DNA from 3 places in the Shinella agrisoli genome. Region 2 is predicted to be linked to each of the others. Evidence: predicted binding sites of a transcription regulator. Region 2 holds the regulator's gene; each other region holds the start of a gene.
The links. The regulator PhoB, encoded in region 2, activates phosphate uptake and scavenging genes when phosphate is short. The targets are predictions, from matches to a motif close to TGTCATNNANCTGTCAT.
Positions count from the first base shown of each region.

Region 1: the regulator PhoB is predicted to act here: its motif matches at 1,916-1,932, upstream of ACIIOY_RS21790 (ceramide glucosyltransferase).
Region 3: the regulator PhoB is predicted to act here: its motif matches at 1,640-1,656, upstream of pstS (phosphate ABC transporter substrate-binding protein PstS).

Region 1 covers NZ_JBJIEP010000024.1:5,284-9,394, forward strand. The annotation lists gene ACIIOY_RS21780 (metallophosphoesterase family protein) at 1-395, shown strand, start outside; gene ACIIOY_RS21785 (serine/threonine protein kinase) at 396-1,799, shown strand; gene ACIIOY_RS21790 (ceramide glucosyltransferase) at 2,013-3,164, shown strand; tRNA gene ACIIOY_RS21795 (tRNA-Pro) at 3,362-3,438, shown strand; gene ACIIOY_RS21800 (ETC complex I subunit) at 3,568-3,873, shown strand; tRNA gene ACIIOY_RS21805 (tRNA-Arg) at 3,883-3,959, shown strand; gene ACIIOY_RS21810 (DUF192 domain-containing protein) at 4,009-4,111, opposite strand, start outside.
Region 2 covers NZ_JBJIEP010000008.1:26,754-30,864, forward strand. The annotation lists gene ACIIOY_RS10270 (GcrA family cell cycle regulator) at 125-655, shown strand; gene phoB (phosphate regulon transcriptional regulator PhoB) at 798-1,481, opposite strand; gene phoU (phosphate signaling complex protein PhoU) at 1,502-2,227, opposite strand; gene pstB (phosphate ABC transporter ATP-binding protein PstB) at 2,266-3,081, opposite strand; gene pstA (phosphate ABC transporter permease PstA) at 3,094-4,111, opposite strand, start outside.
Region 3 covers NZ_JBJIEP010000019.1:84,913-89,023, forward strand. The annotation lists gene ACIIOY_RS19640 (Na/Pi cotransporter family protein) at 1-407, opposite strand, end outside; gene pstS (phosphate ABC transporter substrate-binding protein PstS) at 466-1,473, opposite strand; gene ACIIOY_RS19650 (3-hydroxybutyrate dehydrogenase) at 1,836-2,642, shown strand; gene ACIIOY_RS19655 (acetoacetate decarboxylase) at 2,683-3,426, shown strand; gene ACIIOY_RS19660 (patatin-like phospholipase family protein) at 3,438-4,111, shown strand, end outside.

The sequences.
Region 1 (4,111 bases), on a different contig from region 2:
ATGCCGATGCCAGTGCGCCGTCCGACTGGAACTACGTGCTCGACGACAGCGACGCCGGCCGGCACCTTGCGGCCAGCGATGCGCGGGTGAACTTCTGCGGCCACGTGCACAAGCCCGCCCTCTACTGCACCGCGCCGGGCGGCAAAGTCTCGCATTTCCGCCCCGTCGCCGCGACTGCGGTGCCGCTCCTGCCGCAGCGCCGCTGGCTTGCCGTCATGGGGTCGGTCGGCCAGCCGCGCGACGGCAATCCGGCCGCCGCCTTCGCGCTCTACGATACCGAAAGCGCGGAACTGCGCTTCCTGCGCGCCGCCTATGACACGGAAAAGGCGGCCGGCAAGATCCTGGCGGCGGGCCTTCCCGCCTCGCTCGCCGATCGCCTGTTCAGGGGACGCTAGATGGCGAATGCGCGGCTGAAACCCGGTGACGTGATCGACGGCTTCGTCATCGAGGACATCGCGCACAACGGCGGCATGGCCCGGATCTGGAAGGTCAGCCGGCCCGACATCGACTTCCCCATCCTCATGAAGGTGCCGGTCATCGGCGAGGGCGACGATCCGGCGGCCATCGTCGGCTTCGAGATGGAGCAGATGATCCTGCCGCGCCTTTCCGGCCCGCACGTGCCGCGCTTCGTCGCCAACGGCGATTTCGCCACGCTCCCCTACATCGTCATGGAGCGCCTGCCCGGCACCTCGCTCTATCCGCTGCTCGAGCGCCTGCCGCTGCCGCCGGACGAGGCGGCCGCGATCGGCGCCAAGGTCGCGGTCGCGCTCGATTCGCTGCACCGCCAGCATGTCGTCCATCTCGACCTGAAGCCGTCGAACGTGATGTTCCGCGACAGCGGCGAGGCGGTGCTCATCGATTACGGCCTTGCCCGCCATGTCCACCTGCCGGACCTGATGGACGAGCAGTTCCGCCTGCCCTACGGCACGGCGCCCTACATGGCGCCCGAACAGGTGCTCGGCACGCGCAGCGATTTCCGCAGCGACCTCTTCGCGCTCGGCGTCATGCTCTATTTCTTCTCGACCGGCGAACGCCCGTTCGGCGATCCGCAGCGCCTCAAGGGCCTGAAACGCCGGCTCTGGCGCGATCCGCCGCCGCCGCGCGCCCGCAACGCCGCCGTTCCGCCCGCGCTCCAGGAGGTCATCCTGCGCTGCCTGGAGGTGAACCCGGCCTGGCGCTATCCGAGCGCCGCCCAGCTTGCGCTCGACCTGCAGGACCTGTCCGCCGTCAAGCTGACGGCGCGGGCGGAGAAGATGAAGCGCGATCCGCTCTCCATGGTGCTGCGCCGCCGCTTCAATCCGGTGCCGATCGAGACCGTGAAGCCGCAGGCGGCGGAAGCCCAGCTCGCCAACGCGCCGATCGTCGCCGTCGCGATCGACCTTGCCGGCGGCGCGCCGGAGCTTGCCGAGGCGATGCGCACGACCGTCGCCCGCATCATCGAGAACACGCCGGACGCCCGCATCGCCTGCCTCAACGTCCTGAAGATCAACCGCATCGCCATCGACACCTCGCTGGACGAGGAAGGCCGCAACAAGCACGTGCTGCGCCTCGTCGAGCTGCGCACCTGGTCGACGGGCCTGCCCGCCCCCGGCGGCGGCATCACCTTCCATGTGCTGGAGGCCGTCTCGCCCGCCGACGCCATCCTCGAATATGCCCGGGAAAACTACGTCGACCACATCGTGATGGGCGCGCGCGCCGAATCGGCCATGCGCTCCATGCTCGGCAGCGTCTCCGGCGAGGTGGCGGCGCACGCGCCCTGCACGGTGACGGTGGTGCGCAGCCGCCCGCGCCCGGAATAGAAAGCCGTATTCCGGCGTAAGCTTCTGTAAAACCGGGGAAAATACGCCGCTTCCCCTGCGGGCGGAAGGCTCCCGCCTCATGCGGCCGGCCGTCTCGGCCCTGCGGCGGGGCGACCCGTCATTCCCCTGTCATGTGACGATGATGTCTCTTCCCGCGTGAATGCACCCGGCGGCCGCCATGCATGATGCCGGCCCCCATCGGAGTACGCGTGAATGGACATGGCTCAGGCCTTCGCCCTTGCCTCGGGCGCTCTCGTCGCGACCAACCTCGCCAGCATCCTCATCGCCGGCAAGCGGCTGAAGCCCACCGGCGCCCCGCCGCCGGAAATCGCGGAAAAGCCGCCCGTCTCGATCGTCATACCCGTCCGCGGCATCGAGAATTTCTCCGCCGAGACGCTCGCCCGCGCCTTCCGCCTCACATGGCCCGACTACGAGCTCCTCTTCTGCGCCGCCCAGGGCAACGATCCGATCATCGCGGAAATCGAGAAGACGGCGGCCGCCCATCCCCATGTCGCCGCGCGCATCCTCGTCGGCGACGACCGCATCAGCGCCAATCCCAAGCTCAACAACTGCGTCAAGGGCTGGCAGGCCGCGCGCCACGACTGGGTGATCCTTGCCGATTCGAACGTGCTGATGCCGCCGGATTACGTGCAGCACCTGATGGCCGGCTGGCGGCGCGATTCGGGCCTCGTCTGCTCGACGCCGCTCGGCTCGCGGCCGGACGGATTCTGGGCGGAGGTCGAATGCATGTTCCTCAACACCCAGCAGGCGCGCTGGCAATATGCCGGCGAGGCCGTCGGCCTCGGCTTCGCGCAGGGCAAGAGCATGCTCTGGTACAAGCCGATGCTCGACGCCAACGGCGGCATCCACGCGCTGAACGCGGAGATCGCCGAGGACGCGGCCTCGACCAAGCTGGTGAACCGCCTCGGCCTCAAGGTGCATCTCGTCTCCTCGCCCTTCGAGCAGCCGCTGGGCCGTCGCACCGGCCACGAGATCTGGTCGCGCCAGTGCCGCTGGTCGCGTCTGCGCCGCGTCACCTTCCCGGGCTTCTTCGCGCCGGAAATCCTGCTCGGCGTCCTGCCGCCCCTGCTGCTCGCCGTCGTCGCGGCGCTCCTCGGCGACACGGCGCCTGCGCCCGTCGTCCTCCTGGTGCTTGCCGGCATCTACCTGCCGGAAATCGCCCTCGCCCTTGCAAAGGGCTGGCGCGTCTCCCTTTGGTCTTTGCCGGCGATGATCGTGCGGGACGTCATGATGCCCGCCATCTGGCTGCGCGCCTGGATCGACGGCACCATCGACTGGCGCGGCAACACCATGACCATCGGCACGACGGCCTGCGAACTGAAGGAAGCGCCGGCCGGGTCGTAAGCGGGACAAGCCCCCCTGTAAGATCGGGTGATTGCACGGCGGATTCCAGGCGAAGCATACGGCTTCGAGGGACGTTGTCGTGGGAAGTGATCAGGCCCCTTCTTGGCAAGCGCTCCGCCTTTCTCTCGACAAGCGCTTGAAACGCCCATTTGCTGTTGCGGCAAAGGCCGGATGCGTGTATCTCCGCATCGCCGGGACGGAGTGTAGCGCAGCCTGGTAGCGCATCTGGTTTGGGACCAGAGGGTCGGGAGTTCGAATCTCTCCACTCCGACCACGTCCGGCGGGCGTTTCGATGCCAAATGCTCTTCCGGTCATTTCCCCTTTACGGAATCCGGGTTATGCATTCTCGGACGCGCGCCGGCGGAACGGCGTGCCTTTATGCGAGAATTCTGGAGCCGCTTCGATGACCGCGAAGATCTATCGTCCCGCCAAGACCGCTATGCAGTCCGGCAAGGCCAAGACTCACCTCTGGGTTCTGGAGTTCGATGCGGAGAAACCTCGGACGATCGACCCGATCATGGGCTATACGAGTTCCGCCGACATGTACCAGCAGGTGAAGCTGACCTTCGAGACCAGAGAAGAAGCGATCGCCTATGCGACGCGCAACGGCATCGAATACCGCGTGATCGAGCCGAAGGAAGCGACCCGCAAGCGCGTCGCCTATCCGGACAACTTCCGCTTCAACCGCATGCAACCCTGGACCCACTGAGGTCCCGCCGGCCCCTTAGCTCAGCTGGATAGAGCATCTGCCTTCTAAGCAGAATGTCGCAGGTTCGAGCCCTGCAGGGGTCGCCAATCTTGTGCAATTGATTGCAAAATTGAAGCACTGTTGCTGCAATCCCGCCTATTTCGTCTTGCGCAGCGAATCGATCAGCTCGTTCTCGACGCGGTTGCCGGTGCGGATGCCGAGGCGTTTCACGGTGCCGCCGTTCAGCTCCAGCACGTAG
Region 2 (4,111 bases):
AGGCCAATTACTAGGCTGCATGCGGCGGAACTAGTCACCAAAAGAGTTAGGGCGTTCAGTTCCGGACCCGTCCGGAACGCGATGAGGGATTCCCGCATTGCGAGCGCCGAACGGAGACGAGAGCATGAACTGGACAGACGAGCGCGTCGAGAAACTCAAGAAGCTCTGGAGCGAGGGCCTGAGCGCGAGCCAGATCGCGGCACAGCTCGGCGGCGTCAGCCGCAACGCGGTCATCGGCAAGGTGCACCGGTTGAACCTGCCGGGCCGGGCCAAGGCCGGCGGCACGCAGAGCGCATCGCGCCCGAAGCGCCCGGCGGCGGCAGCCCCGCGCCCGTCCAACTTCGCGGCCCGCGCCGTCACCGCCCGCACCGTGGCGCGCCCGGCCGGCAACACCATCGCCAAGGAAGAGATCGATTTCGACGCGCAGAGCGACCAGCTTCCGGTTCCGGCCAACGGCAATGCCGTGGTCGTGCCGATGTCGCGCCGGCTGGAACTGACGCAGCTCACCGAGCGCACCTGCAAATGGCCGATCGGCGATCCGCTGAACGACGACTTCCATTTCTGCGGCAACGAGTCCCCGGACAACTCGCCCTATTGCACCTACCACCAGCGCCTCGCCTACCAGCCCTCGGCCGAGCGGCGGCGGATGCGGTGAACAGCACGAGCGTGGACTGAGACGCGGGCCCGGAAGGGCCCGTTTTCGTCTGGGTTGGAGAATAAGGGCGAGGTCAACGCACCGCAAAACGCGAAACAGGCCCCGAAGGGCCCATTCCGTCCTTGGGAGGAAACTTTTCGCCTCAGGCTTCCAGCGAATAGCCGGCGCCGCGGACTGTGCGGATGACGTCCTGCATGTTGGCGAAGTTGAGCGCCTTGCGCAGGCGGCCGACATGCACGTCGACGGTGCGCTCGTCGACATAGATGTCATGGCCCCAGACGCCGTCGAGGAGCTGCGAGCGGGAGAAGACGCGGCCTGGCGAGGTCATCAGGAACTCCAGCAGGCGGAACTCCGTCGGGCCGAGGCGCACTTCGCGGGTGCGGCGGTGGACGCGGTGCGTCTCGCGGTCGAGCTCGATGTCGCCGCAGCGCAGGACCGTCGAGACGACCTCCGGCTTGGCCCGGCGGAGCATGGCGCGCACGCGGGCGACGAGCTCCGGCGTCGAGAAGGGCTTGACCACATAATCGTCCGCGCCGGTGGCAAGGCCGCGGACCCGCTCGCTCTCCTCGCCGCGCGCCGTCAGCATGATGATCGGCAGGCGCTCGGTTTCCGGCCGCTGGCGCAGGCGCCGGCACAGCTCGATGCCGGAAACGCCGGGCAGCATCCAGTCGAGGATGAGCAGGTCCGGCATGCGCTCCTGCAAGCGCATCTCGGCCTCGTCACCGGAGAGGATCGTATCGACCTCGAAGCCTTCGGCCTCGAGATTGTAGCGCAGGAGGACGCTCAGCGCCTCCTCGTCTTCCACGACGGCAATTCTGGGCACCATGGACCTGAACCCTGCTCTCGTTACTCGGAGACGTCGCTGGTGCCGGCGGCAACCACCGACGTCGAGGTATCGTCCTTCGGGCGCTCGCCCTCGGGCTGCGAGCCGGTCGCCATGTAGTAGATGGTTTCGGCGATGTTCGTCGCATGGTCGCCGATGCGCTCGATGTTCTTGGCGCAGAACAGGAGGTGCGTGCAGGGCGTGATGTTGCGCGGATCCTCCATCATGTAGGTCAGGAGCTCGCGGAACAGCGAGGTGTAGATCGCGTCGATCTCGTCGTCGCGCTCGCGGATGGCCTTGGCCTTGTCGACCGAGCGCGTGGCGAAGACGTCGAGCACTTCCTTCAATTGCATCAGGGCGAGCTCGGCAAGGTGCTCGAGGCCGCGGGCGAGCTTGCGCGGCATGCCCGAGCTCTGCACGGCGATGACACGCTTGGCGGTGTTCTTGCCGAGGTCGCCGACGCGCTCCAGCTCGGCCGCGATGCGGATCGCGCCCATGATCTCGCGCAGGTCCGCCGCCATCGGCTGGCGCTTGGCGATGGTGACGATCGCCTTCTCGTTGATCTGGCGCTCGGCATTGTCGAGGATGACGTCTTCCGAGATCACCTTCTGCGCCAGCGCCGCGTCGGTGGTGACGAGGGCGCGGACGGAATCCGACACCATCTGCTCGGCGGTGCCGCCCATTTCGGAGATGCGGCGGGAAAGGTACTTCAGTTCTTCGTCGTAGATCGAGACGATATGGGTCGGCATGGCTTTGTCCTTGCTGCGCGTGGTCAGGAAAACGGGCGTCAGCCGAAGCGGCCCATGATGTAGTCCTGCGTGCGCTGGTCGTCCGGGTTGGTGAACATCTTGTCCGTGTCGTTCTCCTCGACGAGGTTGCCGAGGTGGAACATGGCGGTGCGCTGCGAGACGCGGGCCGCCTGCTGCATCGAGTGCGTCACGATGACGATGGTGAAGTTGGCGCGCAGCTCGTGGATCAGTTCCTCGACCTTGGCCGTCGCGATCGGGTCCAGCGCCGAGCAGGGCTCGTCCATCAGGATGACCTCCGGGCTGACGGCGACGGCGCGGGCGATGCAAAGGCGCTGCTGCTGGCCGCCGGAAAGGCCGGTGCCGGACTCCTGCAGGCGGTCCTTCACCTCGTTCCAGAGGCCCGCCTTCTGCAGGCTCTGCTCGACGACGGCGTCCATGTCGGCCTTCGTCTTGGCGAGGCCATGGATGCGCGGGCCGTAGGCGACATTCTCGTAGATCGACTTCGGGAACGGGTTCGGCTTCTGGAAGACCATGCCGACGCGGGCGCGCAGCTCCACGACGTCGATCGCCGGATCGTAGATGTCATCGGAATCGAGCGTGATGCGGCCGGTGACGCGGCAGCCGTCGATCGTGTCGTTCATGCGGTTCAGCGTGCGCAGGAAGGTGGACTTGCCGCAGCCCGACGGGCCGATGAGGGCGGTCACGGTGTTTTCGCGGACGTTGAGGTTGACGTCGTAAAGGGCACGCTTCTCACCATAGTAGACCGAAACGTCCTTGCCGATCATCTTGTAGGAAATGTCGTTCATTTTCTTGTCCAGCGCTTTCTCGACTGCTGCTTCTGACATGATGTTCATCTGTCTGTTCCTTTACCAACGCCGTTCGAAGCGGCGGCGCAACAGGATTGCACCAACATTCATCAGGATGAGGAAGATGAGGAGCACGATGATGGCGCCCGAGGTGCGCTCCACGAAGGCGCGTTCGGCCTCGTTCGCCCACATGTAGATCTGCACCGGAAGCGCCGTCGCCGGGTCGAGCGGGGTTGCCGGAACGTCGGCGACAAAGGCGACCATGCCGATGAGGAGGAGCGGGGCGGTCTCGCCGAGAGCGTGGGCGAGGCCGATGATCGTGCCCGTCAGGATGCCCGGCATGGCGAGCGGCAGGACGTGGTGGAACACGGTCTGCATCTTCGAGGCGCCGAGACCCAGGGCCGCCGAGCGGATCGACGGCGGCACGGCCTTCAGCGCCGCGCGGGTCGCGATGATGATCGTCGGCAGCGTCATCAGCGTCAGCACCAGGCCGCCGACGAGGGCCGCCGAGCGCGGGAAGCCGGCGAAGTTGACGAAGACGGCAAGGCCGAGCAGGCCGTAGACGATGGACGGCACGGCGGCAAGGTTGTTGATGTTGACCTCGATGAGGTCGGTGAAGCGGTTCTTCGGCGCGAATTCCTCGAGGTAGATCGAGGCGGCCACGCCGATGGGCAGCGAGAGCACGAGCACGATCAGCATCATGTAGAGCGAGCCGATCAGCGCGACGCCGACGCCGGCGGCTTCCGGGCGGCTCGACGCGCCGTTCACGAAGAGGCCGGTGTTGAAATGCTTGGAGAGGGCGCCGCTTTCGGCGAGCTGGTTCATCCAGCCGACCTGGCGGTCGGAAACCTTGCGGTTGTTTTCCGTCACATCGAGGTTGATCTGGCCCTTGAAGGCGGAGTCGAGGTCGCCGTGTGCGAGGAAGCTCACCGTCTGCGTGGTGCCGATGATCGACGGATTGGCGGTGACGAGGTTGCGGAACTGGACGCGGACGCTGTCCGAGATCATGCCGTTCACCTGCCGCATCGCGGCGCGGTCGTTCTCGTCGACGCCGAGCACCTTGGCAAGCGCGTTGCGG
Region 3 (4,111 bases), on a different contig from region 2:
ATATTGCGCACCTTTTCGCTCTTGGCGAAGCAGTAGACCAGAGCGAAAATGCCGGCGAAGACCAGCCCGAGCGGCCCCAGCGGCAATGCGATCAGACCGTTGCCGAGCGTGGTGCCGATATTCGCGCCCATGATGACGCTGATCGCGGGCCTGAGCGCCACGACGCCGGCATTGACGAGGCCGACCACCATGACGGTCATCGCCGTCGAGGACTGGATGACGCCCGTGATGAGCGTTCCGGCCATCACGCCCTTGATCGGCGTGCCGGCAGCCTTCGCGAGGAACGCGCGCATGCGGTTGACGGAGAGGGCCTGGATGCCGTTGGCCATGAATTCGAGGCCCAGCATGAAGATGCCGAGGCCACCGATCACCGGCACGAGGATGTCCTTGAAGATATCTATTTCCATGGGAGAACTCATTTCTGATGGAATAATTGCTCTGATGGAATTGCGTCGTCGCCGGGGTTCAGTTGTTCACGGAGCCGAGATTTGCGGTCCAGTACGCTTCGACCTTTTCGGCCAGCGCCGGCGGGACGGGGACGTAGCCGAGGGCGCTCGCCTCGTCCCCGCCATGGCGGAAGGCGAGACGGAAAAGGTCCAGCACCCGGTGGATGCGCCCCATGCCGCGGTCCTTCGGCACGACGGCATAGGTGACGACCGTCATCGGATAGGCTTTTTCGCCCGTAGGGCCGGTCGTGACGCCGAGAGAACCTGTCGCGGAGTCCCAGGCGAAAGCCTCGAGGCCGGCCTGGAAGCTTTCCGCGGCCGGCTGAACGAAAGCGCCAGCGTGGTTCTGCAGCGCAGCGTAGGGAAGGCCGAGGCGGACGACCTGGCCATATTCAAGATAGGCGATGCTGTTCTCCGTCGCCGCCGCCAGGTTGGCAAGGCCGCCGGTGCCCTTTTCGCCTTTGCCGCGCGGCCATTCGACCAGCGTGGCCGCGCCTATCTTCTGCGCCCATTCCGGGCTGGCCTTGGCCAGAAAACTCGTAAAGGCGAGGGTCGAGCCCGAGCCGTCCTCGCGGTGCAGCACTTCGATCGCGGCGTCCGGCAGCGCAACCTCCGGGTTCAGTGCCTTGATGGCCGGGTCGGACCATTTCGTCACCTTGCCGAGATAGATATCGGCGATGACGGGGCCCGACAGCCTGAGTTCACCGCCACCGATCCCCTCGATATTGGCCACCAGCACGATACCGCCCATGACGATGGGAAACTGGGTCAGACCGCGCTTGTGAAGCTCTTCCGCCGACAGCGGCGCATCCGTCGCGGCGAAATCCACCTCGGGCTGGGCAAGGCGCATGATGCCGGCAAGCGAGCCCACCGGCTCGTAATCGACCCGCCAGTCCGGAGACGTATAATCGCCGCCTTCCGTACGCGCCGCCTCATACTGGCGCGACCAATGATGAATGACGGGGGCAGCGAACGTCGAGCCGGCGCCCAGAATGGGATCGGCATGGGCAGCAAGACTGAATGCCACGGTCAAGAGTCCGGCGAGGCCGGCCAAGCCTATCGCCTTACGCGAGGCTGTACGGACGCGAGAGAAGAATGATCTCATGCTGGACTCCATTGGGGTATGACGAGCATGGCCCGGATCCGGCCGGCTCTCCATGATCATCGGCGCGTTGAGCCACGCCGGATACGGAAGTCGTTCAACTGTCGGCCGCTATACTTTCGATTGCGTCGTAACCGGCTAAATTAACAAGGGCGTGACATGGGCGGCGGCTGGGCAATCGCAGTCAATGCGATCGCACCGAGCAGGATCGCTCTGTCATCTCCGTGAAATGTCGATGTGCTCCAGATCACGCGAAGACGGCCCCGCCTGCGACCGTGGAGAATCCGATGAACGACGCGCCCCCGCAGAAAGCCCTCACCGACCGAACCGCCATCGTCACCGGCTCCACGAGCGGCATCGGCCTTGCCATCGCCCGGCGCTTTGCCGCCGCCGGCGCGAACATCGTCATCAACGGTCTGGGCGATGCCGCCGCCATCGAGGCGGAACGCGCAGGCATCGAAACGGATTTCGGCGTGCGCTGCCTCTATTCGCCGGCCAACATGCTCTCCGGTGCCGAAATCGGCGGGATGGTGCAGCTTGCGCTCGACAGCTTCGGCGGTTGCGACATCCTCGTCAACAATGCCGGCATCCAGCATGTCGCGCCGATCGAGGAATTCCCGGACGAGAAATGGGAGGCGATCATTCAGATCAACCTGGTCGCCGCTTTCCATTCCATCAAGGCCGCCCTTCCCGCGATGAAGCAGCGCGGCTTCGGCCGCATCGTCAACCTCGCTTCGGCCCACGCGCTCGTCGCCTCGCCCTACAAATCCGCCTATGTGGCAGCCAAGCACGGCATCGCCGGCTTGACGAAAACCGTAGCACTCGAAACAGCCACGGACGGCATCACCGTCAATGCCATCTGCCCCGGCTATGTCTGGACACCTCTCGTCGAGAAGCAAATTCCGGACACGATGGCAGCGCGCGGCCTCAGCAAGGAGGAGGTCATCCGCGACGTTCTTCTGGAGGCACAGCCGACCAAGCAATTCGTGACGGTCGAGCAGGTTGCTGGCCTCGCCCTCTACCTTGCCGGCGAGGAAGCAGCCTCCATGACCGGCGCCATCCTCTCGCTCGATGGCGGCTGGACGGCGCATTGAGCGCCGGCCTACCGATTTCTCCTTCCTGGGAACGAAAAACATGAAAGCCGCCGATGTCCGCAATGCCTACGCCATGCCGCTGACCAACCCCGCCTATCCGCCGGGGCCGTATCGCTTCATCGACCGGGAATACGTCATCATCAGCTACCGCACCGATCCGGACGCCTTGCGGGCGGTCGTGCCGGAACCGCTGGAGATTGTCGATCCCATCGTCAAGTACGAGTTCATCAAGATGCCGGATTCGGCCGGCTTCGGCGACTACACCGAATCCGGCCAGGTGATCCCCGTCCGTTTCGAGGGCGAGGAGGGCGTCTACGTGCACGCTATGTATCTCGACGACGACGCACCGATCGCCGGCGGGCGGGAAATCTGGGGCTTTCCGAAGAAGCTCGCCTATCCCAAGCTCGCGCATGAGGGCGAAGTGATCGTGGGCACGCTCCATTACGGCTCCGTGCTCTGCACCATCGCGACCATGGGCTACAAGCACCGGCCGGCCGATCCCGCCGAAGTGGCTCATTCGCTCGGCAAGTCGAACTTCCTTGTCAAGATCATCCCGCATGTCGACGCGAAGCCGCGCATCTGCGAGCTGGTGCGCTACCATCTTGAGGATATCGTCGTGAAGGGCGCCTGGACGGGACCGGCCGACCTCCAGCTCTTTCGCCATGTCGTCGCCGACGTCGCCCGCCTGCCGGTCCTGGAGATCGTCTCGGCGGTGCATTTCGTCGCCGACCTCACGCTGGGGCTCGGCGAGGTCGTGCACGACTACATGGGCGAAACGGACTGAGGAGCGCAGCCATGGACGAGCAGGCCGTGTCGAAACCGAAGCGCAGATCCGAAACGCCCGACATCGCCGATCTCCTGTCTGCCTACCAGTCGGTCGGCCTGGTCTTGCAGGGCGGCGGCGCGCTCGGCGCCTACCAGGCCGGCGTCTTCCAGGCCCTCGACGAGGCGGGCATCGAAGCGAACTGGCTCTCCGGCGTCTCGATCGGCGCGGTGAATGCCGCGATCATCGCCGGCAACACGAAAGGCAACCGTCTCGACCGTCTGCGCAACTTCTGGGAGACGATCTCGCGCCGCAAGATCTGGCACTTCACGCCGGAAGGCGACATCTTCCGCAAGCTGCGCAACCAGGCCAGTTCGCTGATGACGATGACGGCAGGCATTCCCGGCTTCTTCACGCCCCACCGGATCAATCCCTGGTTCCAGTTTCCGGGCGCGGCGGAAGCGACCAGCTTCTACGACACGTCCGAGTTGAGGGAAACGCTCGACCGCCTGATCGACTGGGACGTGCTCAACGACCGCCGCCATCGGCTCAGTGTCGGCGCGGTGAATGTCAGCACCGGCAACTACCGCTATTTCGACAGCCATATCGAGGCTTTGGGGCCGGAGCACATCATGGCCTCGGGCGCGCTGCCGCCCGCCTTCCCCGCCGTGCTCATCGAGAACGAATACTACTGGGACGGCGGCAT